Regions from separate parts of the Kocuria sp. SL71 genome, predicted to be linked through region 2. Evidence: riboswitches for the same ligand, from Rfam matches in the RefSeq annotation. Region 2 holds a riboswitch; each other region holds the start of a gene.
The links. Region 2 has a riboswitch for thiamine pyrophosphate ahead of OVA15_RS00770 (sodium:solute symporter family transporter). Riboswitches for the same ligand answer to the same signal wherever they lie in the genome.
Positions count from the first base shown of each region.

Region 1 (7,261 bases), 1.8 Mb from region 2:
GTTCGCGACCGGGCAGGGCATCGCCGACGGCGATGACGACGGCCCCATCTCGATCTTCTACCCCACGTTCCTGATCCTGGTCGCAGGCGTCTCGAACGCGTTCCTGGCGGGTGATCTCTTCAACCTGTACGTGGGCTTCGAAATCCTGCTGATGGCCTCCTACGTCCTGATGACCATGGGCGGCACGGCCCAGCGCATCCGGGCCGGCGTGACCTACGTGGTCGTCTCCGTGATCTCCTCGGTCCTGTTCCTGATCGCCATCGCGATGATCTACGCGGCCACCGGCACCGTGAACATGGCGGATCTGGCCGTGAAGCTCGGCGATCTGCCGGTGGGCACGCAGATGCAGCTGCACCTGATGCTGCTGATCGCCTTCGGCATCAAGGCCGCGGTCTTCCCGCTGTCGTTCTGGCTGCCCGACTCCTACCCCACGGCCTCGGCACCCGTCACGGCCGTGTTCGCGGGCCTGCTCACCAAGGTGGGCGTCTACGCGATCATCCGCACCGAGACGCTGCTGTTCCCGGGGGACAGGGCGGATCAGCTGCTGCTGTGGGTCTCGCTGCTCACGATGGTCGTGGGCATCCTGGGAGCGCTGGCCCAGATCGACATCAAGCGTCTGCTGTCCTTCACGCTGGTCAGCCACATCGGCTACATGATCTTCGGCATCGCGGTCGGCACGCAGACCGCCATGGCGGCAGTTGTCTACTACGTGGTCCACCACATCATCATCCAGACCAGCCTCTTCCTGGTGGCCGGTCTGATCGAGCGCCGGGGCGGGTCGACCAACACGGACCGCCTGGGCGGCCTGGTCGGGCTGTCGCCGCTGCTGGCCCTGCTGTTCATGATCCCCGCGCTGAACCTGGGCGGCATCCCGCCGTTCTCCGGCTTCCTGGGGAAGGCGGGCCTGATCCAGGCGGGCACCGACCAGGGCGGCTGGGCCATCTGGGTCGTGATCACCGGCTCCGTGCTCACCTCGCTGCTGACGCTGATGGCCCTGATGCGCATCTGGAACAAGGCGTTCCTGCGCGCCCCCGACGACGCCGACTACCCGGATCCGGTCCTGCTGGTCTCCCGGGACGAGGCACGGGAGCACGGGCCCCGCAGCGCCGCCTCGGTGTCCATGGACGCCGAGGGCGGCGGCCGGTGGGCCGGTCGCAGCAACGTGCAGCTCATGCCGTTCTCCATGGTGATGCCCACCGGGATGCTCGTGGCGGTCGGGGTCGCCCTCACGGTCTTCGCGGGACCGCTGTTCTCGGTGGCCGACAACGCCGCGGAGAACCTCATGCACCCCGAGCGCTACGTCGAGGCGGTCTTCGGCGACGAATCGGGACCGCGCGGCGTCGTGGACGACGGCGAGGACCCGAGCTCCGATGACCCTGCCGCACCGAGCCTGCCGGAGGGCGAGCAGTACGGGGAGGACGTGGGCGAGGACAGCGGCGCCGGCATCCAGCGCGAGGTCTACGACGGCACGGATTCGCGGCCCTCGGCCGAGGCCGACGCGCAGCGGCAGGGCGCCGAGCAGTCCGAGGAGGCAGATCAGTGAGCTCGACAGCGACATCCCGCGGGTCCGCATCCGCCCGGCCGCGGCGGCGCGAGCACCGCTGGGCCGTGGAGATCCCCCTGATCCTGTGGCTCATGCTCGTATGGGCCGTGCTGTGGGGCGAGCTGACGGCCAAGAACCTGCTGGTGGGCCTGGTGCTGTCCCTGCTGGTCACCCGGGCGCTGGCACTGCCGCCCGTGCAGCTGTCCAGCCGCTTCAACGTGCTGCACGCCGTGACCCTGTTCGTCACCTTCCTGTGGCAGGTCATCCGCGCCAGCTTCGAGGTCATGTGGACCGTGATCGCCCATGGGCCCAGGGCCTCCTCGTCGGTGACCGCCGTGCAGATGCGCTCGCACTCCGATCTGATCATGACCGCGACCGGAAGCACCACGGGACTGATCCCGGGCTCGGTGCTGCTGGAGGTGGACCGTCCGAACGCGATCCTCTACTTCCACGTCCTGGACGTGCACGACGACGAGGACATCGAGCACTTCCGGGAGTCCGTGCGCAACACCGAGGCTGCCTGGATCCGCATGATGGGCTCCCCGGAGGACTACGCCGCGCTGCGGCGCGAGGACGCCCAGAAGGGCCGTGGACTCAGCCCTCGGGCCGTGCTGCGCAGCTGGGCGGGCTACGCCCACAGATCGAAGGCCGAACGACGGGATGAGGAGCAGAGCCGATGAGCTCCATCGTCATGGCCGTGTGCCTCGTGATGCTCGCCGGTGCGGCCGTCGGCGTGCTGTACCGACTGGTGAAGGGACCCTCGCTGCTGGACCGCGTGCTCTCCAGCGACGTCCTGCTCTCCGTGGTGGTCGCCGCGATCGCCCTGGAGATGGTCTGGAGCGATCACTCCGACTACATGATGGTCATCGTGACCGTCTCGCTGCTGGGCTTCATCGGCTCGGTGTCCGTGGCGCGGTTCGTCCAGCCCACGCGGCCCCGGAAGACGGGCCAGACCGATGAGGGCGCCACCAAGGAGCCGGTCGAGGGCGAGCGGGCCGAGCAGGATCACCGGCCCGCCCCGATGCAGAAGCCCGCCCCGTCCGAGAAGGAGGGACACCGCTGATGGATCCCATGGACCTCGTGCTCGACATCGTCGTGGGCGTGCTGCTGCTCGTGGGCTGCCTCATGTCCCTGACGGCCGGCCTCGGCCTGATCCGGCTGCCGGACGTCCTGTCGCGTATGCACGCGGCCACCAAGCCGCAGGTGCTCGGTCTGCTGTGCATGCTGCTGGCCGTGGTGATCCACTCCCGCGAGTGGACGCTGCTGCCGCTGGCCCTGCTCGGCTGGGCCCTGATGCTGCTCACGGCGCCGGTCTCGGCGCACATGGTGGGGCGCTCGAGCTATCGGACCAAGCACGTGCTCGATGAGACGCTGATCGCCGATGACCTGGCCGCAGCCCTGGACGAGGCCGACACCGCCGAGTCGCAGGGCGGCGCGGATCGCCCGTCGTGATCCGCGACGGCTCGCCGAGCGCGCTAGGGTGAGCACCGAACCTCCGGCGTCGGCTGAGGCGCCGGTTCCGCGATCTCCCGAGTGGCTCACTCGGGGTAGGAGATGACATGAACCCCAAGATTATGGGACTCATCGGCACCGGCGCGTCCGTGCTGGGCGTGCAGGCCGCCACCAAGGGCCTCGACGCCACGTGGAAGAAGGTCACCGGCCGCCAGGTCCCGTCCAAGGGCGATGACCCCCGTGAGGACCGCTGGCTCGACATCATCCTGTTCGCCGTGGTCAGCGGCGTGCTGACCACGGTCGTGCGCACCCTGGTCAACCGCCAGGTCGCCGAGCAGCGCGAGAAGGCCGAGCTCAAGGCGCAGGAGAAGGCCAAGGGCCGCGCCTGATCTCGACCGGTCCGGGCCGGCCGCTGCGCGCGGCCTGCTGATCGATGGCGAAGGCGCCGGGAGCTGTGTGCTCCCGGCGCCTTCATCCGTTCCGGGTCCGGCTGAGGGTGACCTGCATCTGCTGCGCGTTTGGCGTAGGATCCCAGGCACACGACAGGGGAGCGCCCGAGGGCGCTGAGAGTGCGGTCCGCCGCAGACCCTCGAACCTGCTCCGGCTAGCACCGGCGAAGGAAGTCGAGCATCTCGGAGGTGCTTCTCGCGCGTTCCTGCGGGCGCCCGCCCACGCAGGAACGCGCGAGAAGCGCTTCTCCCCTCCTGATGACAGGGGCGCCGCGGCGTCCCCGGGCCCCCAGGAGGACCACCATGACGCAGCATCGCAGCACCGGTCAGATGAGCACCGGATCCGGCCTCGATACGCGCTCGGACCGCGACCCCGGAACCATCGGCTCCCCGCAGCGCAGCGCGCGCTCCCGCCTGAGGTGGCGCGTGCTCGACCTCGTGGTCCTCGCAGTGCTGGCCGCCGCCTGCGGCGTGATCTTCTGGGCCTGGTCCGCTCTGGTCTACCCCCTCTCCCAGGCCGTCACGGTCGGCTATCCCCCGGCGGGCGGCCTGCTGGTCGGCGGATGGCTGATGGCCGGACCGCTGGCCGCCCTCATCATCCGCCGCCCCGGCGCAGCACTGGCCTGCGAGCTGCTGGCGGCGTGCTTCGAGGGGCTGCTGGGCACCCACTTCGGCATGACGGTCGTGCTCTCCGGTCTCATCCAGGGCGCGGCGGCGGAGGCCGTCTTCCTGGCCGCCGGGTACCGCCGCTTCGGCCCGGTCGTGGCCGTGGCCTCGGGCGCTGCCGCCGGAGCGCTCGGGACACTGACCGAGTGCCTGATCTACTACTACGAGTGGCCGATGGCCCACCAGGCGGTCTACGTCGTGCTGGGCACGGTGTCCGGGGCGGTCATCGCCGGTCTTGCCATGTGGGCACTGACGCGCGCTCTGCGCTCCACGGGAGTGCTCTCGGGCCTGGCCTCCGGTCGATGACCGCTCGCACGCACGGAGCCGACAGGGCCGTGCGCGGCGGAGCCGCCGTGTTCGCGCGCGGCTTCGGCTGGCAGCCCGGGGGTCGGAAGACCCCAGCCATCGAGCAGGTGGACCTCGAGATCCCCGCGGGGCAGTGCGTGCTGCTGCTGGGCGCCAGCGGCTCGGGCAAGTCCACGCTGCTGCACGCCCTGGCGGGCGTGCTCCCGGACACCGAGGACGATGCCCCCGGGCCGGGGCCCGACGGCGGTCGCGCAGCGCCCTCAGGAAGCAGCGGCTCGCGCGGCGAACTGCTCGTGGACGGACAGCCCGCAGCCCAGCGCGGCGTCGTCACCGGCCTGCTCCAGCAGGATCCGGAGTCCTCGATCCTGCTGGCCAGGGCCGGCGACGACGTCGCGTTCGGCCCGGAGAACCTGGCCGTGCCCGCCGAGGAGATCTGGGACCAGGCCGATGCCGCCCTGCGGGCCGTGGGGCTAGAGATCTCCCGCAGCCGGGACACCTCGGCGCTGTCCGGCGGGCAGCAGCAGCGCCTCGGCCTGGCCGGCATCACCGCCATGCGCCCGCGCCTGCTGCTGCTCGACGAGCCCACGGCCAACCTGGATCCAGAGGGGGTGGCGACCGTCCGCAGGGCGGTCGAGACGGTGGTCGAGGACACCGGGGCCACGCTGATCGTGGTCGAGCACCGCACCGAGGTCTGGGCGGATCTGGTGGAGCGCGTCGTGGTCCTGGGGCCGCGGGGAGTGCTGGCCGACGGGAGCCCCGAGGACGTCCTCGGCGCCCGGGGGGCCCAGCGCGAGCAGCTGCGCCGCGCCGGCATCTGGCTGCCGGGCCAGCGCGCCGCCGCGGCCGCCCCGGCCCCCGCCCCCGGTGAGCTGCTCCTGCGCGCCGACGAGCTCGAGGTCTCGCGCGAGCAGCCCTCGCAGCGCCTGCTCTCCCGCCGCCGTCGCCGCGTGCGCCGCGGGGACGCGGTGCCCGACGGGGCCTGGGCCGGCGCCCCGGCGGCGCAGCCGGTGGACCTGCGCCTGCGCGCCGGCAGCGCGCTCGCGCTGACCGGGCCGAACGGCGCCGGGAAGTCGACGCTGGCCCTGACGCTGGCCGGTCTGCTCGTGCCGAGCGCCGGTACGGTGCGCGCTGCCGGCAGCCTCGCCGGAGGGCTGCCGGACGATCCTTCGGTATGGTCCGGCCCGGAGCTTGTGGAGCGCATCGGCACGGTCTTCCAGGAGCCCGAGCATCAGTTCCTCACCGGCAGCGTGCGCGAGGAGCTCGCCGTGGGCCCGCGCCGGGCCGGGGTCCCCGAGGACGAGATCGCCCGCCGCGTGGACGAGCTGCTCGAGCGGCTGCATCTTTCGGCCCACGCCGAGGCCAATCCCTTCACCCTCTCCGGGGGCCAGAAGCGCCGCCTGTCCGTGGGCACGGTGATGGCTGGAGCACCCCAGATCCTCATCCTGGACGAGCCCACCTTCGGGCAGGACGCAGTGACCTGGGCGGCCGTCGTCGAGCTGCTGGCCGAGCAGGTGCGGCAGGGCCGCTGCGTCGTGGTCGTGACCCATGATGACGACCTGGTCCGCGCCCTGGGAGCCGAGGAGATCGCGGTGCGACCCCGGACCCGGCCGACGGAGGAAGCGCGGCCCACGAGCGCGCCCGCTCGGCAGCGCGGCGCCCTGGCTTGCCGCGACGCCCTGGCCAAGCTCGGGGCGGTCGCGGTGCTGAGCCTGGCGCTGCTGCTCTCCGCGGATCCCGTGACCTCCGGACTGATCCTGGCCGTGGAGCTCGTGGGCCTGGCTGCGATCGGCCAGCGGCCCGGTGCTCTGCTGCTGCGGATCTGGCCCCTGCTGGTGGCCGCCCTGCTCTCGGGCTGGGGCACCGCGGTTCTCTCGGATGCCGGCGGGCACCTGTGGGTGAGTGCCGGGCCCCTGCAGCTGACCTCGGGCTCGATCGCCGCCGGGGCCGCGATCGCGCTGCGTGGGCTGGCCCTGGCCCTGCCGGGCGTCATGCTGCTGCTGAGCACCGACCCGACCGATCTGGCCGACCGGCTTGCCCGGACCATGCGGCTGCCGGTGCGGGTCGTGCTGGCAGCGCTCGTGGGGCTGCGCTTGGTCACGGTCATGATCGATCAGTGGCAGGTGCTCGTGACGGCTCGTCGGGCACGCGGCGTCGGCGGCTCCCGAGCCCCCCTGGCGGCAGTGCGGGAGCTGGGCGGGCGTGCGTTCGGGCTGCTGGTGCAGGCCCTGCGGCGGGCCTCGCGGCTGGCCGTGACCATGGAGGTGCGCGGCTTCGGCGGCGTGGTGGATGCCAGGGATCGGACCTGGGCCCGTCCGCTGCGCTTCGGGCGCGCGGATGCGCTGCTGCTGGGGGCGGCCATGGCCGCAGCGGCGGCCGCGCCGGCGGTCTCCGAGCTGCTGGGGACCCACCGCTTCATCTGGCAGTGAGGCCGAGGGCTCAGCCGGTGGGGCCGGGCTGGATGATGGTGGCGGACTCCCACACGGGATCGCGCTGCAGGTAGTCCAGCTCCTGCTGGGCCCACATGTCCCAGTAGGGCTCGAAGCCGCTGTCGCGGTTCAGGGCGCGCTCCCGGCGCTGGGCCTCCGGCAGCTCGACCCACACGGAGACGTCGAGGGCCTCTCGCGCCGGTGCGCTGCAGGCTCCCACACCCTCCAGGACCACGATCTCCGCAGCACGGGTCAGCCGCGGTCCGCCCGGCGAGTCGGCCAGCCAGTCCCACGCCGTCCAGTAGGCGTCCCGGCCGTCGCGCAGCGGGGAGAGGATGGACTCCTCGTACATGGCGATGCCCCGATCCAGGCCGTCCCAGCCCGGGTAGAGGTCCTCGAGGTGGAAGACCACGACATCT
Region 1 covers NZ_JAPPRE010000001.1:1,918,567-1,925,827, reverse strand. The annotation lists gene OVA15_RS08700 (Na+/H+ antiporter subunit D) at 1-1,543, shown strand, start outside; gene OVA15_RS08695 (Na+/H+ antiporter subunit E) at 1,540-2,223, shown strand; gene OVA15_RS13280 (monovalent cation/H+ antiporter complex subunit F) at 2,220-2,606, shown strand; gene mnhG (monovalent cation/H(+) antiporter subunit G) at 2,606-2,995, shown strand; gene OVA15_RS08680 (DUF4235 domain-containing protein) at 3,103-3,384, shown strand; TPP riboswitch at 3,530-3,634, shown strand; gene OVA15_RS08675 (ECF transporter S component) at 3,748-4,416, shown strand; gene OVA15_RS08665 (ATP-binding cassette domain-containing protein) at 4,413-6,842, shown strand; gene OVA15_RS08660 (hypothetical protein) at 6,853-7,261, opposite strand, start outside.
Region 1: it holds a riboswitch for thiamine pyrophosphate, as region 2 does, so the genes downstream of both, OVA15_RS08675 (ECF transporter S component) here and OVA15_RS00770 (sodium:solute symporter family transporter) in region 2, are expected to answer to the same signal.

Region 2 (7,261 bases):
TCCTTGCCGGGCAACGCGTCAAACCTGACCAGCAATCCCTTGGTCACACTCATGATGTCTCCTCTTCCTTTGTTGTGGTGCCCGCAATTTGGGACACGATCGCCTCGGAGAACGCCGGCAGGTCCTCCGGCGAGCGGCAGAGAACCTGGGCCGATTCACTATGGCTATGGTGATCGCTCCTATATCGTACCGAAAACGAAAGCAGTAGCTCGTTGAGGGATCCCTCAGCGGGCATTCATTCGGGCAGGGCTTACGTACGCCAAGAATCTCAGCCCCACCATCCACCGCCGACCTATTGCCTCCTCAGTGGTCCGGACCTGCATCGGAGTCCTCTGCACGAGATGTGTCGTCGTTCTGCGCCGCGTCGTGGACCGCGCTGTCATTGTTCTTTGCGCCGCGTGAGCGGCGCCGCGCCTCGCGCCGTGCGCGCTCCCGGTAGCTATAGGCGGCCTCGAGCACCGACTCTTCACTTTCGAAGCCAGACCCAATCGCACCCGCGATCGTCGCAGCGGCGGTCGCGAACAGGGTCACCAGGAGATACTCGCCCAGTCCGTATCCGTCTCCGGCGTACTGGCTGAACACCTCCGGAGTGAAAACGATCAGCGCGGCAGTCAGGTTCAGGACGAACAGCCCCGCATAGCCGCACGTCAGCCCAATAGCGAGGGTCAAGACAGTCGACGCGTTGAACAGCACCGTTCGCTCACGTTCCTGCGGCGGCAGATCTTTGGCTCGTTCCCAGAGGTGGTGATAGACGATGAGCCAAGTGATCATCACCGTAATTGAGGCAACGACGACGGCGACCAGCTGCCACGCTGCCATGGTGAGTGCGAGTTCCCACAGCGTGGCATTCAACAGATAGAACGCGCTGAACGCGAACGCTCCCACCAACGCCCCTCGGAGACCGGAGACCAGCCGCCACGGGCGATTATCCCGGACCATTCCCACGAGCAGCCGCAGACGCCCGCGGTTCGCGAAGATACGGACGTCGACCCCGTCTTGGTCTGGGGTCGTCCTCTCGAAGGCGCCGCCCAGAGCCGGGACCCGTGACCGCCGATGCGCCTGGGACCCGTCCTTCGGAATGGTCCCGCCGCGCATGTCCCCAATGAGCTGTGTCACCACCTCTGACACTCGCCTTCGTAGGCTCATGGCCCCGAAGGCCGGCAGTGAAACCACCGCCACGTTCCGACTGTGGTCGGCGTCAGCGACGACGGGGCGCCGGTCGATCATCAGTGGGAGGTCGGTCACGCATACTGCGATGTCCCAGCCATGTTCCCGCTTACGCTCGACTGCCAGGTCCATCATCTCAAACCGCTTCTCGTCACTGGGAGGCAGCCTCTCTCGGTGCACGTCCACTCTCCAGCGACCGTCAGAGAGCTGCTCGGCGAGTAGGCCAGGCAGTTCTCGTTCGAGATGCTTCGCGACTGACAGGGTGGTGGCGACCGGATCAGCCACCACCCCGACCACTACCTCCCCCGTCGGGTTTTGCGTCGTCCCGATGGGTTCACTCTTGTGAGTCGTCAAAAGTCGACTCCTTCCGCGTTGTCAGTTCGCGTGCTCCTACCGGCTTCTCAGAGTCTCGATTCCTCACCCTAGAGTGCTTCAGCTGATTTCAGGCACCAGGGAAGCAACCGCGGTTCATGTCAGGCGAGAGCACAAGCAGACCGGCGGCCTTGAAGTTCTCTTGCTACCCCATTCCTTGAGTGGACACTCGAGCCTCCACGTCCCGCGTCAGTCTTAGGAGGAGGTGGGGTTGAGCACCACTTTAGTCCACCCGTCATCGCGGGCGTCGAAGTGTGCGTAGGCGTCCGGGGCGTCGTCGAGCGGGAGATTGTGGGACACGATCCACGAGGGCGTGACCTTATCGGCGAGCTGGATCGCCGTGGGACTGACGCTGGGTGCGTACCTCAACTGGCTCATCGTCGCGCCGCGGCTGCGCGCGTGCACGGAGGTGTCGCGCAACTCGATCACCGTGCCCAGCTTCTTCGAGAACCGTCTGCGCGACCGCTCGCGCCTGCTGCGCATCGTCTTGAGCGTCATCATCCTCGTGTTCTTCACCCTCTACATCTCCTCCGGCATGGTCGCCGGCGGCGTCTTCTTCGAGAGCTCCTTCAACGGCGTGCAATACGAGATCACGTATTCGCAGTCGGCCCTCAAGTCGTTGCGCAAGCTCGACCGGGTTGTCGCGCAGCGCATGGTGCTCGCCATTGGTCACCGTCGCGAGGTCTACCGCTGACAGCGGCCAGCCGCGCCCGTGCACGATCGACGCCCGATCGTGCCTGATAAACCACGTCCCCACCCCATGGGCTAGAGTCGACGGCGAACAACAGACGCGGGAGCTCGGTGAACCGGGCTGAGAGGACGGCTGACTGGCCGTCGACCGCACGAACCTGTCCGGGTAATGCCGGCGAAGGGACACGTCGATGCTCAGCACCACTGTCACAGCACTCATTCTCACCCTCACCCTGGCGAGCTTCTTCGTGGTGGGCCTGCGCACGGGCGCGGACCGATCCGTCGAGGAATTCGCCGTTGCCCGCGGCACCCAGTCCGGCGCGGCCCTGGGCCTGTCGTTCTTCGCCTCGGGCGTGGGCTCCTGGATGCTCTTCTCCGCCCCCGAGGTCGGCGCCACCGGCGGGATCGCCGCCGCCGTGGGCTACGGGGTGGGCGTCGTCCTGCCGCTCGTGGGCCTCCTGCTGGTGGGTGGCCGCCTGCGCCGTCTGCTGCCGGAGGGCTACGACCTCGCCCAGTTCGTCCGCCTCCGTTTCGGTCCCGGCATGCGGGGCTACGTCCTGCTCATCTCGATGCTCTACATGTTCACGGCGCTGGCGGCCGAGCTGACCGCCGTCAGCAGCGTGCTGGGCCGCATCTCCGACCTGGATCCCCGGATCGGCATCATCGCGGTCGCGGCCGTCACCGCCGCCTACACCGCGGTGGGCGGGCTGCGCGCCTCGATCGGCACGGACCGCTGGCAGTCGTGGCTGCTCTTCGCTCTCGTCATCGTCATCGGGGGCTGGCTGGCCCTGCGCGGCCTGGGCCTGCTGGAGACCGCACCCCTGACCACCGCCGAGGCCGGGGCCAGCACCCCTGCCCTGCCCGCCTCCGCATTCCTCACCGTCGACTGGACCGGCATCGAGGCTGGTGTCACCGTCGCCATCGCGGTCACCGCGACGACGCTGTTCCACAACGGCTACTGGCAGCGCGTGTGGGCCGCCCGCGACCTCACCGCACTGCGCCGCGGCGCCGTCCTGGGATCGCTCACCCGCTTCCCCATCGTCGTCGCGGCCGGGTGTGTGGGCATCGTCGCGGCAGTCCTGGGTCTGGATCCCGGGTCTCCCCCGGCACCGTTCTTCGCGCTCGTGGCGGGCGGGCCCACGTGGCTGCTCCTGGCGATCCTCGTGCTCACGCTCACCCTCATCGCCTCAACCGCGGACACGCTGCAGAATGGCATCGCTGCCGCGATCGCCGTGCGCGCGCCACGACTGGGAGTCACGGGGGCACGCGTCCTCACAGTCATCGCGACGCTCATCCCCGCAGCGATCGCCTTCCAGGGGTTCTCCGTCCTGCGGCTCTTCCTCATCGCGGACCTCTTCTGCGCCGCGACCCTGGTGCCAGTCCTCCTGGGGCTGTGGAGCCGCACGACGCGGACGGGTGCGCTGACCGGCGCGGTCGCGGGCCTCGTGTCCGCCGCCGGGTACGGGCTGGTCGTCACCGGGTTCGATCCCGGTCATGCCCTGGCGGTCACGACGTTCGCGGACGGGCTGACGCTGGGGCCATTCGCCGCAGCACTCCTGGGCTCGGGGCTCGTCACGCTGGTGCTGAGCCTCCTCACCCGACCCGCCTCTCCGGCACAAGGCGACACGCGCGCGACCGCGCCCGCCGCAGCGGGCCTGCTCGATCGCTGAACGAGAGGATTCCACGATGACGACAGCCTCGTACTCCACGAGCCACGACACTGCAGATCTCTCAACACTCGATGCGGACATCCTCGCCTTCATCCAGTCCGAGGAGCCTGATCCCGCCACGTTCGACGCGCTGGCGCTGCGGCTCTTCGCCCATCAATTCGAGGCCAACCCCGCGTACCAGCGGTACTGCCGCAGCCGGAAGGCCACACCCGACCGGCTGCGACACTGGAGCGAGATCCCCGCTGTGCCACTGACCGCGTTCAAGCGCCTCACGCTCACGACCGTCCCAGAGAAGGATGCCGCCGCTGTCTTCATGACCTCCGGCAGCACCGATCCCGCCAGCCGAGGCCGCAACCACCACCGGCACCTGGCGCTCTACGACGCCTCGCTCCTGCGCGCCTTCTGCGACCGGTTCCTGCCGGAGCAAACCAGTCACTCGAGCGACGCATCCGCGGGCCGCGACCGGATGCGCATCGTCGTTCTCAACGCACCGCGCGAGCAGTCGCCGCATTCGTCGATCGCGCACTTCTTCTCCACCCTCGTCGATCATCGGGGCACTCCCGACAGCCTCCACCTCGTGAGCGAGGACGGGCTCGACGTCGACGCAGCTCTGAAGGCCTTCGCGCACGCCCAGGACACCGGCGAGCCGTTGGCAGTCCTGGGCACGTCGTTCTCCTTCGTCCACCTCCTCGACGCGATGGCCGACGCGGACAGGACGTTCCAGCTCCCTGCACGCTCCCGTGTCCTGGACACCGGCGGCTTCAAGGGGAAGTCGCGCGACGTGACAGCCGAAGACCTGCGCCTGGCGTTCCGTGTGCGGCTGGGTGTGCCGGAGGATCACTGTGCGAACTACTACGGCATGACGGAGATCAGCACGCAGTACTACGACCGCACTCCTCTGGGCACAGGTCCGGCAGACCGAGCGCACGCCACCCCCGCGACGGACTCCGACGCGTCCACAGCCGCCACGACGGCCCCGGCCGGCGACGACGCCCCGGGCGAGCACGCGAAGGTCGTCCCCCACTGGGCGCGCCTGGTCGTGGTCGATCCGCTGACACGCGCGCCAGTCCCCCACGGCGAGTCGGGCCTGCTGCTGCACCTGGACCTGGCAAACGCGAGCTCCTGCCTGGCCGTCCTGTCCGACGACATCGGCTGGGCGGTCGGCTCCGATCCGACAGCCCGCGCCCACACCTCACCAGGACTGGGAACTGCGGACGTGGTCCTGCGCGGCCGAGCCGCAGGGGCAGAGGCCCGCGGATGCTCGCTCGCACTCGATGAGGTCCTCAGCGCCAATCGCGCACCAGTCGCCCCGCCCTCCCGCCCATGACCCTCGACGTCTCCTTCCTCCCGCAGCTCACAGACGCGGAGCACAGTGCCCTCACGTGGACGACATCCACGCGCGGAGGCGTCGCGCTGCAGGCGCCGGAACCCACCCCGGCGCTCGTCACCACTCTCACCGAGCGACTGCGAGATGCCCAGCAAACTCACCTGGCCAACCGTCCTGTGCTCGATATCGTCGACGCGCTGGGCCGCGTCCAGGCACTGTGGGCGAACCCGGACTTCTCCCTGCGGCGCACGGCGGAGGACGCGCTCCCCCGCCTCACCGGGTACGCGCCCCTGCATGTGCGCCGCACCCTGCGCGACTACCTCACGACGTTCCGCCGCGATCGGCTGCTGCGGTTCCTGGCGCAGGACTTCCCGGATCCGGGCGTCCTCGACGGCTTCCGCCCTTCTCCTGCCGGTGGCCGCCGGCGCGCTCGGGGCCCCGCCGTTCTCACACAGATCTTCGCGGGCAATGTCCCCGGGCTGCCCGCCTGGGATCTGGTCTGCGGACTGCTCGTGAAGTCCGCATCTCTGGGCAAGCCCGCCTCAGGCGAGCCGCTGTTCGCCTCGCTCTTCGCCCGGTCCCTCGCCGAGGTCGATGCCGACCTCGCCTCCTGCCTCGCCATCCTGCCCTGGCCCGGTGGGGACGACGCGATCGAGACCGCCGCGTTCGCAGGATCGGATGCCGTCGTCGCCACGGGTTCGCGGGCTGCACTCGCGGACCTGCGCACCCGCGTGCCCGCGCGCGTGCGGCTCATCGAGCACGGCGCGACCGTGAGCGTCGCGGTCCTCGCCGCCGAGGCCCTGCGCACCGACCACTTCCAGGAGACCGCCCGCAGGCTCGCCCGGGACATCGCCCACTACGACCAGCAGGCCTGCCTCTCCCCTCACGTCGCATACGTGGAGACGGTCAGCCCGCACGAGGACCGCCCGCCGGTGACGTCTCCGCCTGCAACGGTCGTGCAGTCGGCACCTGTGCCGACAGATGTCCCGGACCAGGGAGTCCCGATCGACGTGTTCGCCGCGGCTGTCGCGACGGAGCTCGCTGCGATCGAACGCCGGAATCCGCGCGCACCGCTCACGCTCGAGGAGGCCGCTGCGTGGACGAGTGCGCGCGAGGACACGGAGTTCTCCACGTGGGACGACGAAGCACAGTCGCTGTTCACTGCCGGCGACGACTCTCCCTGGGCTGTCTCGGTCGAGACTGTCAACTCACCGTTCCAGGCGTCCCCGCTGGGACGTTTCGTGCGCCTGATCCCTGTGACCGAACCGTCAGCGATCGGTCGCAGCTTGGCTGGGGTGACACGCATCGTGCAGTCGGCAGGCCTGGCCACCGCACCGGCCAGGGCGGAGGAGTTCGCAGAGGTGCTGGCGGCCTCGGGCGTGGACCGGGTGGCCGCGCTGGGACGGATGGGAGCACCGGCGGCCGGCTGGCACCACGACGGGCGCCCTGGCCTGGGCGACCTGGTGACATGGACGGACCTCGAGCCGTCTGTCGATGCGGAGCTCGAGCTCTACGACCCGGACGACCGGTCCGGCGCATGAGACAGACAGGAGACGGGATGCTGGGAACCAGCCGGATGCTGGAGGGGCGGACGGCGCTCGTGACCGGCTCGGGCCGAGGAATCGGCGCGACGATCGCTCGCGGGCTGGCGCAGCACGGAGCGGATGTCGCGATCAACTGCCTGCGCGACACGGAGTCCGCCCAGCAGGTCGTCGCGGATGTCGAGGCGGCAAGCGGTCGCGGGATCGTGATCGCTGCGGACGTGACGGATCCGGCCGCGGCGAGGCGACTGGTCGAAGAGACCCGAGAGCAGCTGGGGCCCATCGACATCGTGGTCCACAATGCGCTGGCCGGATTCCAGTTCGATCCCCGGGGACGGCGTGCCGCGTGGAATCTGAGTGTCGAGGACTACACCGCGCAGGTGAACGCGGCGGTGGGTGCCGCGCACGCGGTCACGCAGGCCGCGCTGCTTGACCTCACGGGGCACGGGCGCGGGCGCATCGTGTCCGTGCTCTCCGACCTCATCGAGCGACCG
Region 2 covers NZ_JAPPRE010000001.1:165,467-172,727, reverse strand. The annotation lists gene OVA15_RS00785 (putative quinol monooxygenase) at 1-53, opposite strand, end outside; gene OVA15_RS00780 (hypothetical protein) at 304-1,521, opposite strand; partial or broken gene OVA15_RS00775 (sodium:solute symporter family transporter) at 1,859-2,125, shown strand; TPP riboswitch at 2,320-2,430, shown strand; gene OVA15_RS00770 (sodium:solute symporter family transporter) at 2,421-3,899, shown strand; gene OVA15_RS00765 (LuxE/PaaK family acyltransferase) at 3,916-5,226, shown strand; gene OVA15_RS00760 (acyl-CoA reductase) at 5,223-6,767, shown strand; gene OVA15_RS00755 (SDR family oxidoreductase) at 6,785-7,261, shown strand, end outside.

Region 3 (7,261 bases), 2.1 Mb from region 2:
ACTGATGACGCGTCACGTTTGTCGCTATCCTGGGGGCATGACGACGGCACCCGACACCGAACCCCGCAGCCTCCCCTCAGACGCCGACGAGCCCGGGGACTCCCCCTCGACGACAGCTGGCACGGGCGGCGCCGGCGACGGCGTCGACTGGCTGTCCGCACATGAGGAGACCGTCTGGCGCCGCTGGCTTGCCGTGAGCAGCCGCATCCCCGCCGCCCTGTCCTCGCAGCTGCAGTCCGATTCCGGCCTGTCGCTTCAGGACTACGACGTCCTGGTCATGCTCAACGACAGCGAGAGCTCCTCCTGCCGGATCACCGAGCTCGCCGGGCTGCTGGACTGGGAGCGCTCGCGCATGTCCCACCACCTCACCCGGATGGAGAAGCGCGGCCTGATCGCCCGCTCAGCCGCCCCGGACGACGGTCGGGCGCAGCTCGCACAGCTCACCGAAGCCGGTCGCCAGGCCCTGGCCGCAGCCGCCCCGGGCCACCTGGGCGCCGTGCGCAGGTCGTTCTTCGACGCCCTTGATGCACAGGACATCGAGGACCTGGACCGCATCACCTCCCGGATCGCCCGCAAGCTCGACATCCGCCGCCCGGACTGCGCACCGATCGACTGACCCGCGCAGGCCGGCTGCCGCCCTGCGCGGACACGGCCTGGGGCATCACGACGACAGCGCGTTCGTCGTTCCCGCCGTCCCTCGAGCACGGCGGACCTAATGGTTGACATGTCACATACATCGACGCATACTGTTCCGTGAAACGTCACGCGATGACCGGACATCTCCGGTCATCGCGATGCGCACCCAAGGAGCGAGCACCATGCAGTTCGGCATCTTCACCATCGGCGACGTCACCCCGGACCCCACCACCGGCAAGGCGCCCTCCGAAGCTCAGCGCATCCAGTCGATGACCAAGTACGCCCTGAAGGCGGAGGAGGTCGGTCTGGACGTCTTCGCGACCGGCGAGCACCACAACCCGCCGTTCGTGCCGTCCTCGCCCACCACGCACCTGGCCTACATCGCCGCCCAGACCGAGCGGCTGCGCTTCTCCACGGCCACCACGCTGATCACCACGAACGACCCCGTGAAGATCGCTGAGGACTACGCCTTCCTCCAGCACCTCTCCGGCGGTCGTGTGGATCTCACCATGGGCCGTGGCAACACCGGTCCGGTCTACCCCTGGTTCGGCAAGGACATCCGCCAGGGCATCCCGCTGGCCATCGAGAACTACCACCTGCTGCGCAAGCTGTGGCGCGAGGGGGTCGTGAACTGGCAGGGCAAGTTCCGCACCCCGCTCAACAGCTACACCTCCACCCCGTGGCCGCTGGATGACACCCCGCCCTTCGTGTGGCACGGCTCGATCCGCTCCCCGGAGATCGCGGAGCAGGCCGCCTATTACGGCGACGGCTTCTTCCACAACCACATCTTCTGGAACATCGAGCACACCGCCTCGATGGTGAACCTCTACCGCCAGCGCTTCGAGCACTACGGCCACGGCGCCGCCGACCAGGCGATCGTGGGCCTGGGCGGCCAGATCTTCGCCGCTGCGACAGAGGCCGAGGCCAAGCGGGTCTTCCGCCCGTACTTCGACAACGCGCCGGTCTACGGCCACGGCCCGTCGCTCGAGGACTTCTCGCGGATGACCCCGCTGACGGTCGGCACCCCGGATCAGATCGTGGAGCGCTACCTGGGCTACGCGAATCAGGTGGGCGACTACCAGCGCCAGATGTTCCTGCTGGATCACGCCGGCCTGCCCGAGGAGATGGTCCTGGAGCAGATCGAGATCCTCGGCCGGGAGATCGTCCCGCGCCTGCGCGAGGGCTTCGAGGCACGTCGCCCGGCGCACGTGCCCTCAGACCCGCCCACCCACGAGACCCTGCGCGCCCAGGGCCCGGACTCCAAGCACCGCCAGGTCATCAACGCGCAGCCGCAGGACGAGCAGAAGGAGGATGAGCAGCGATGACCCGTCAGCTCGTCGTCGTCTCGGCGGGGCTGTCCTCGCCGTCGTCCACCCGCCTGCTGGCGGACCGGATCGCCCAGGCCGTCGAGTCCCGGGTCGGCGCCCGGGGCGAGGCCCTGGAGGTCCACCACGTGGAGCTGCGAGACCTGGCCCTGCCGCTGGCGCAGGCCATGACCACGGGCGGGCTGCCCGATCCGCAGCTCGACGAGGTCAAGCGCCTGGTCGCCCAGGCCGACGGGCTGGTGGCGGTCACGCCGATCTTCCGGGCCTCCTACTCGGGGCTGTTCAAGATGTTCTTCGACGTCCTCGACGACGAAGCGCTGATCGACCTCCCGGTGCTCATCGCCGCGACGGCCGGCACCCCGCGCCACAGCCTGGTCCTGGACCACGCGCTGCGCCCGCTGTTCTCCTACTCGCGGGCGGTCGTGCTGCCCACGGGCGTGTTCGCCGCGACCGATGACTTCGGCTCCGGGGACACCGGAGGCCTGGAGTCGCGGATCGCTCGAGCCGCCTCCGAGATGGCGACGGCACTGGTGGCCGAGTCCGCCGGGGTGGAGGGCTTCCTGCCCACCGAGCCCGCGAGGGCGCCGCGTCGCAGCGGCGTGGACCTGGGTCCGGTCACGGACTTCGCGAGCCTTCTCAAGGGCCACGACGGCTCCTGACGGGCTCGCCGAGCTCTCGGAGGACCCATAGGCCGTCTGACCTGCTCATATGTCGGATGTGACATATGAGAAGGTCTCGTCTCTCCCAGCGGACCCGGCTGCCGCCCTGTCGGCATCCGATCCTGCCGCCTATAGTGGGCTGCGGACACGGGGTGCGCCGCCGGCGCTGAGATCAGACCCGTGGAACCTGCTCCAGCTCGCACTGGCGAAGGGATGTCCCCTTGATGAACTCCACCTCGAACATCGCCCCCCAGCCCGCCGTCGAAGCGGCCGGTCCATGGACTCAGTCGCTGTGGGATGACGGCGCGCAGACGGCAGCTGAGATCCAGGACTCGAGATTCGTGCGCGCCCTGCTGGACGGAACCCTTGACGACGCGCGGTTCACGTTCTACCTCGCCCAGGACGCCCTGTATCTGGCCGGCTACGCCCGGGCCCTGGCGGCTCTGTCCGCACGCTGCGATCACGCCCCGGACCAGCTCGCGTGGGCACAGGCCTCGGTCGGCTGCCTCACGGAGGAGGCCCAGCTGCACCGCACCTGGATGGCCGCCCGTCCGGAGGCCGCCGACGAGCCCGCCAGCACCGTCACCGCGGCCTACACGGACTTCCTGCTGGCCGCCGCCCTGGGACAGGACCGAGCTGTCGGCGCTGCTGCAGTGCTCCCCTGCTTCTGGCTCTACGCCCAGGTCGGAGCCTGTCTGCCGACCGTGGAGCCGGATCACCCGTATGCCGCATGGCTGGAGACCTACCGCGATCCCGACTTCGTGGCTGCAACCGCTGCAGCCCTGGAGCGCGTCGAGCGGGAGCTCGCACAGAGCTCGGAATCAGGCCGTGCGGCAGCACAGCGGGCCTATCTGGCAGGCTGCCGCCACGAGCTGGCGTTCTTCGATCAGGCCCTGACTCAGGATCAGTCGGAGACCATCCCGCGCTGAGAGCGCGGACCGACTGACGGGAGCCTCACCACGGTCCCTTCCGGTGCCGCGGCGCCGTGTCGGCCACATGGCGACCGCGGCGTCGTCGGGCCGACGGCGGCGTGATGTGATCCCCGAACTCCTCCGGCTCGCGCCGCGCCAAGGGGCCCGTATGCGGATCCTCGGGGGCCTCCGCCAGCCCGATCCGATCGTGCACCCACCGCCGCGGGGCCGGTGCCCACCAGTTGGCCCGCCCGGCGATCCGCATGAACGCGGGCACCAGGACGCCGCGCACCAGGGTCGCATCGAGCAGGATCGCGAACGCCGTACCCAGGCCGAACAGCTGCATGAAGCTCACCTGGCTCGTCCCGAAGGCCGCGAACGACACCGAGAGCACCAGCGCCGCGAGTGTGGTGATGCGCCCGGTGTGCGCGAGCCCCTCCACGACCGCCATGCGGTTGCTGCCCGTCTGCTCCCACAACTCCTTCATGCGCCCGATCAGGAACAGCTCGAAGTCCACCGACAGCCCGAAGGCGATGCAGAACAGCAGCACGGGCATGGACATGTCCAGCGGGCCCCGCGTGAAGCCCAGGAACCCGGAGAGCCAGCCGTGCTGGAACACGAGCGTCACCACGCCCAGCACCGCCGACAGGAGCACCAGCGTGATGGGCACGGCGATGTGCTCGGCCAGCCCCAGGTCCTTGATCACCTGCTGGCTGTTCGAGGCGATCATGGGAGCGGAGCCGCCCACCAGCACCTCGGTGCCGTCGCCGCGCTCCTGGCTCAGCTGGTCCACGAGCTCCGTGGAGATCTCAGTCTGCTCGGCCAAGGTGCCCTCGATGCGCGCGACGACCATGCCCGTGCGGCCGTCGTCAGAGCTCAGCGGGTCGCTCATGCCGGGATCGCTGAAGGCATGGACGGACTCGATGCCGTCGTGCTCGCGCAGATCCGCGGCGATCTCCTCCCCCACGTCAGCGGAGTCGGCTGCCTGGGAGCCTTCGGGGGCTCGGACCAGGACGACGAGGCTCGCCTCCCCGCCGACCTCTTCGTGCACGATCTGCTGTGCCCTCGGGGATTCCGAGGTCGGGTCGGCGTAGCCGCCGCCGGGAACGTAGCACGGGAGACGACGCCGGCGTCGGTGCTGGTCGGCGCAGAAGTCGGCCGTCCTGGGGACGGGTCATGCGCCCGCAGCAGATCCGCGCCGCGCCCGTGCCCCGAGGGCCGGGAACAGATGCGAGATCACCGCGCAAGGGACCACATCAGGGCCTGCCCTGTGTCGCTGCGCAGGGCCGTCGTCGTCATCCGCCGAACGGTGACCTGTCAGGGGCAGAGCCGCCCCCGCCGGCGCCCGACAGGCCCGGCAACGACGACGAGCCGCCGCCCCGGAAAGGGGCGACGGCTCGTCGGTCAGGCGTGCCGTGCAGGATGGCTCACCCGAAGGATCAGGCGGGGACGACCTCGAACTCGATGTTCGCGTTGACGTCCTCGTGCAGGCGCACGGTGGCCTGGTAGGTGCCGACGGTGCGGACCTGCTCGCGGATCTCGACCTTGCGCTTGTCGATCTCGCCCAGGCCGGCGGCCTTGACGGCGTCGGCGACCTGCTCGGCCTTGATCGAGCCGAACAGACGGCCCTCGGCGCCGGCCTTGGCCGGGACCGTGACGGTGGCCGAGGTCAGCGAGGCCGCCAGGGCCTGCGCGTCCTCGAGCGAGGCGAGCTCACGGGCCGCACGAGCGGCCTTGATGGACTCGATCTGGCGCTCGGCGCCCTTGGACCACTGGGTCGCGAAGCCGCGGGGGAAGAGGTAGTTGCGGGCGTACCCGTCCTTGACCTCGACCACGTCACCGGCGGAACCGAGGTTGGAGACCTCGTGCGTCAGGATGATCTTTGCCATGAGTGTGTTCCTTTCCGATCAGCGGCCGGAGCCGGCGTAGGGGAGCAGGGCGACCTCACGGGCGTTCTTGACGGCCTGGGCGATCTTGCGCTGCTCCTGGACGGAGACGCCGGTCACGCGACGCGCGCGGATCTTGCCGCGGTCGGAGATGAACTTGCGCAGCAGCGCAACGTCCTTGTAGTCGATCTCGGTGACGCCTGCGGCCTTGAGCGGGTTCGCCTTCGGCTTGGGCTTGCGAATCTCATGCTTCGCCATCGTGGTGCTCCTTCTGAAGCGTGGAGCCCGCAGTGCTCTGCGGGATGGAAATGTGTTGTGTCTCCCGGTTCTGCGCCGGGTGGGTGCGAGGGCTCAGGCGCTCGGGCCGCCGATCAGAACGGCGGCTCGTCGTCCTGTCCGGTGCCCCAGTCGTAGCTGCCGCCGGCGGACTGGCCCCAGGGATCGTTCTGCGGGGCCGCCTGCTGGCGCCCACCGCCCTGACCGCCCTGGTTGTAGCCGCCGGAGGACTGGCCGCCGCGGTTGCCGCCGAAGCCGCCCCCGCCGCCATTGTCCCAGCCGCCGGAGCCGCCGGACTGCTGTCCGCCGCCGCTGAAGCCGCCGCCGGACCCGCCTCCGCGGGACTGGCGGTTGACCTTCGCCGAGGCGAAGCGCAGCGACGGGCCGATCTCATCGACGTCGAGCTCCATCACGGTGCGGCGGTCGCCTTCCTTCGTGTCGAAGGATCGGGACTTGAGCCGCCCCTGGGCGATGACGCGCATGCCCTTCTGCAGCGTCTCGGCGACGTTCTCCGCCGCCTCGCGCCACACCGAGCAGCGCATGAACAGCGTCTCGCCGTCCTTCCACTCGTTGGACTGACGGTCGAACTGGCGCGGGGTCGACGCGATCGTGAAGTTCGCGACGGCCGCACCCGACGGCGTGAAGCGCAGCTCGGGCTCAGCGGTCAGATTGCCGATGATGGTGATGATGGTGTCGCCGGCCATGGGACTCTCCTTCCGGAGAACTCGCGGTGATGGGGCTGGTGCTCCCCCATCCTCCTCCGCCGCTCAGGACGGAGTCGGTGGGATCGCACCCGATGCAGCTCGCGCCGTCACCGGCGCCGATCTGCTCAGGCCTCGGCGGTCTCGGCGACGGGCTCGCCGTTGACGTCGTGGTGCGGGTGGATCCGCTGCTCCTCGGGACGGATGATCTTGGTGCGCATGATCGCCTCGTTGAGGTTCAGCACACGGTCGAGCTCCTGCGAGGTAGCGGGCTCGGCGTGGAAGCGCACGACGGCGTAGATGCCCTCGGACTTCTTCTGGATCTCGTAGGCGAGACGGCGGCGACCCCAGATGTCGATGTTGTCGACGGTGCCGTTCTCACGGGTGACGACCTCGAGGAACTTCTTCAGGGTCGGCTCGACCGCGCGGTCGTCGACCTCCGGGTTGATGATGACCATCAGCTCGTATTCGCGCATGGAAAGAACCCACCTCCTTCGGGCTGGAACGGCTGCGGTCTCTCCGCAGCAGGAGGTTCAATGCGAGTCCGTGGCAGTCGGCCCCGACGGGGCCCTGTCCGCACAGACTGATCGACTGTACACCACCGGACATCCGCGGTCCATGGCCGCTGCGGCATGAGACCGGCGATCATCGCCCGCAGGAGGCGGCCCTCAGCGCAGCGCGACGTCGATCTCGGCGTCCCTGCCGTCGGAGGTGACGTCCACATGCACGGGGAAGCTGACGATCTCCTCGACCCTCTTGCCGTCCTCCAGGTAGGACAGCCGAGCCTCCGCCTGCGCCGTCTCGTCGGCGACCCAGTCGAGCTGCGAGTCGGAGTCCTCCTCGGCGACCAGCCACAGCGGCGGCCGC
Region 3 covers NZ_JAPPRE010000001.1:2,308,065-2,315,325, forward strand. The annotation lists gene OVA15_RS10490 (MarR family winged helix-turn-helix transcriptional regulator) at 38-616, shown strand; gene OVA15_RS10495 (LLM class flavin-dependent oxidoreductase) at 819-1,961, shown strand; gene OVA15_RS10500 (FMN reductase) at 1,958-2,620, shown strand; TPP riboswitch at 2,759-2,851, shown strand; gene OVA15_RS10505 (hypothetical protein) at 2,845-3,549, shown strand; partial or broken gene OVA15_RS10510 (MMPL family transporter) at 3,575-4,588, opposite strand; gene rplI (50S ribosomal protein L9) at 4,971-5,420, opposite strand; gene rpsR (30S ribosomal protein S18) at 5,439-5,675, opposite strand; gene OVA15_RS10525 (single-stranded DNA-binding protein) at 5,789-6,397, opposite strand; gene rpsF (30S ribosomal protein S6) at 6,523-6,870, opposite strand; gene OVA15_RS10535 (hypothetical protein) at 7,063-7,261, opposite strand, start outside.
Region 3: it holds a riboswitch for thiamine pyrophosphate, as region 2 does, so the genes downstream of both, OVA15_RS10505 (hypothetical protein) here and OVA15_RS00770 (sodium:solute symporter family transporter) in region 2, are expected to answer to the same signal.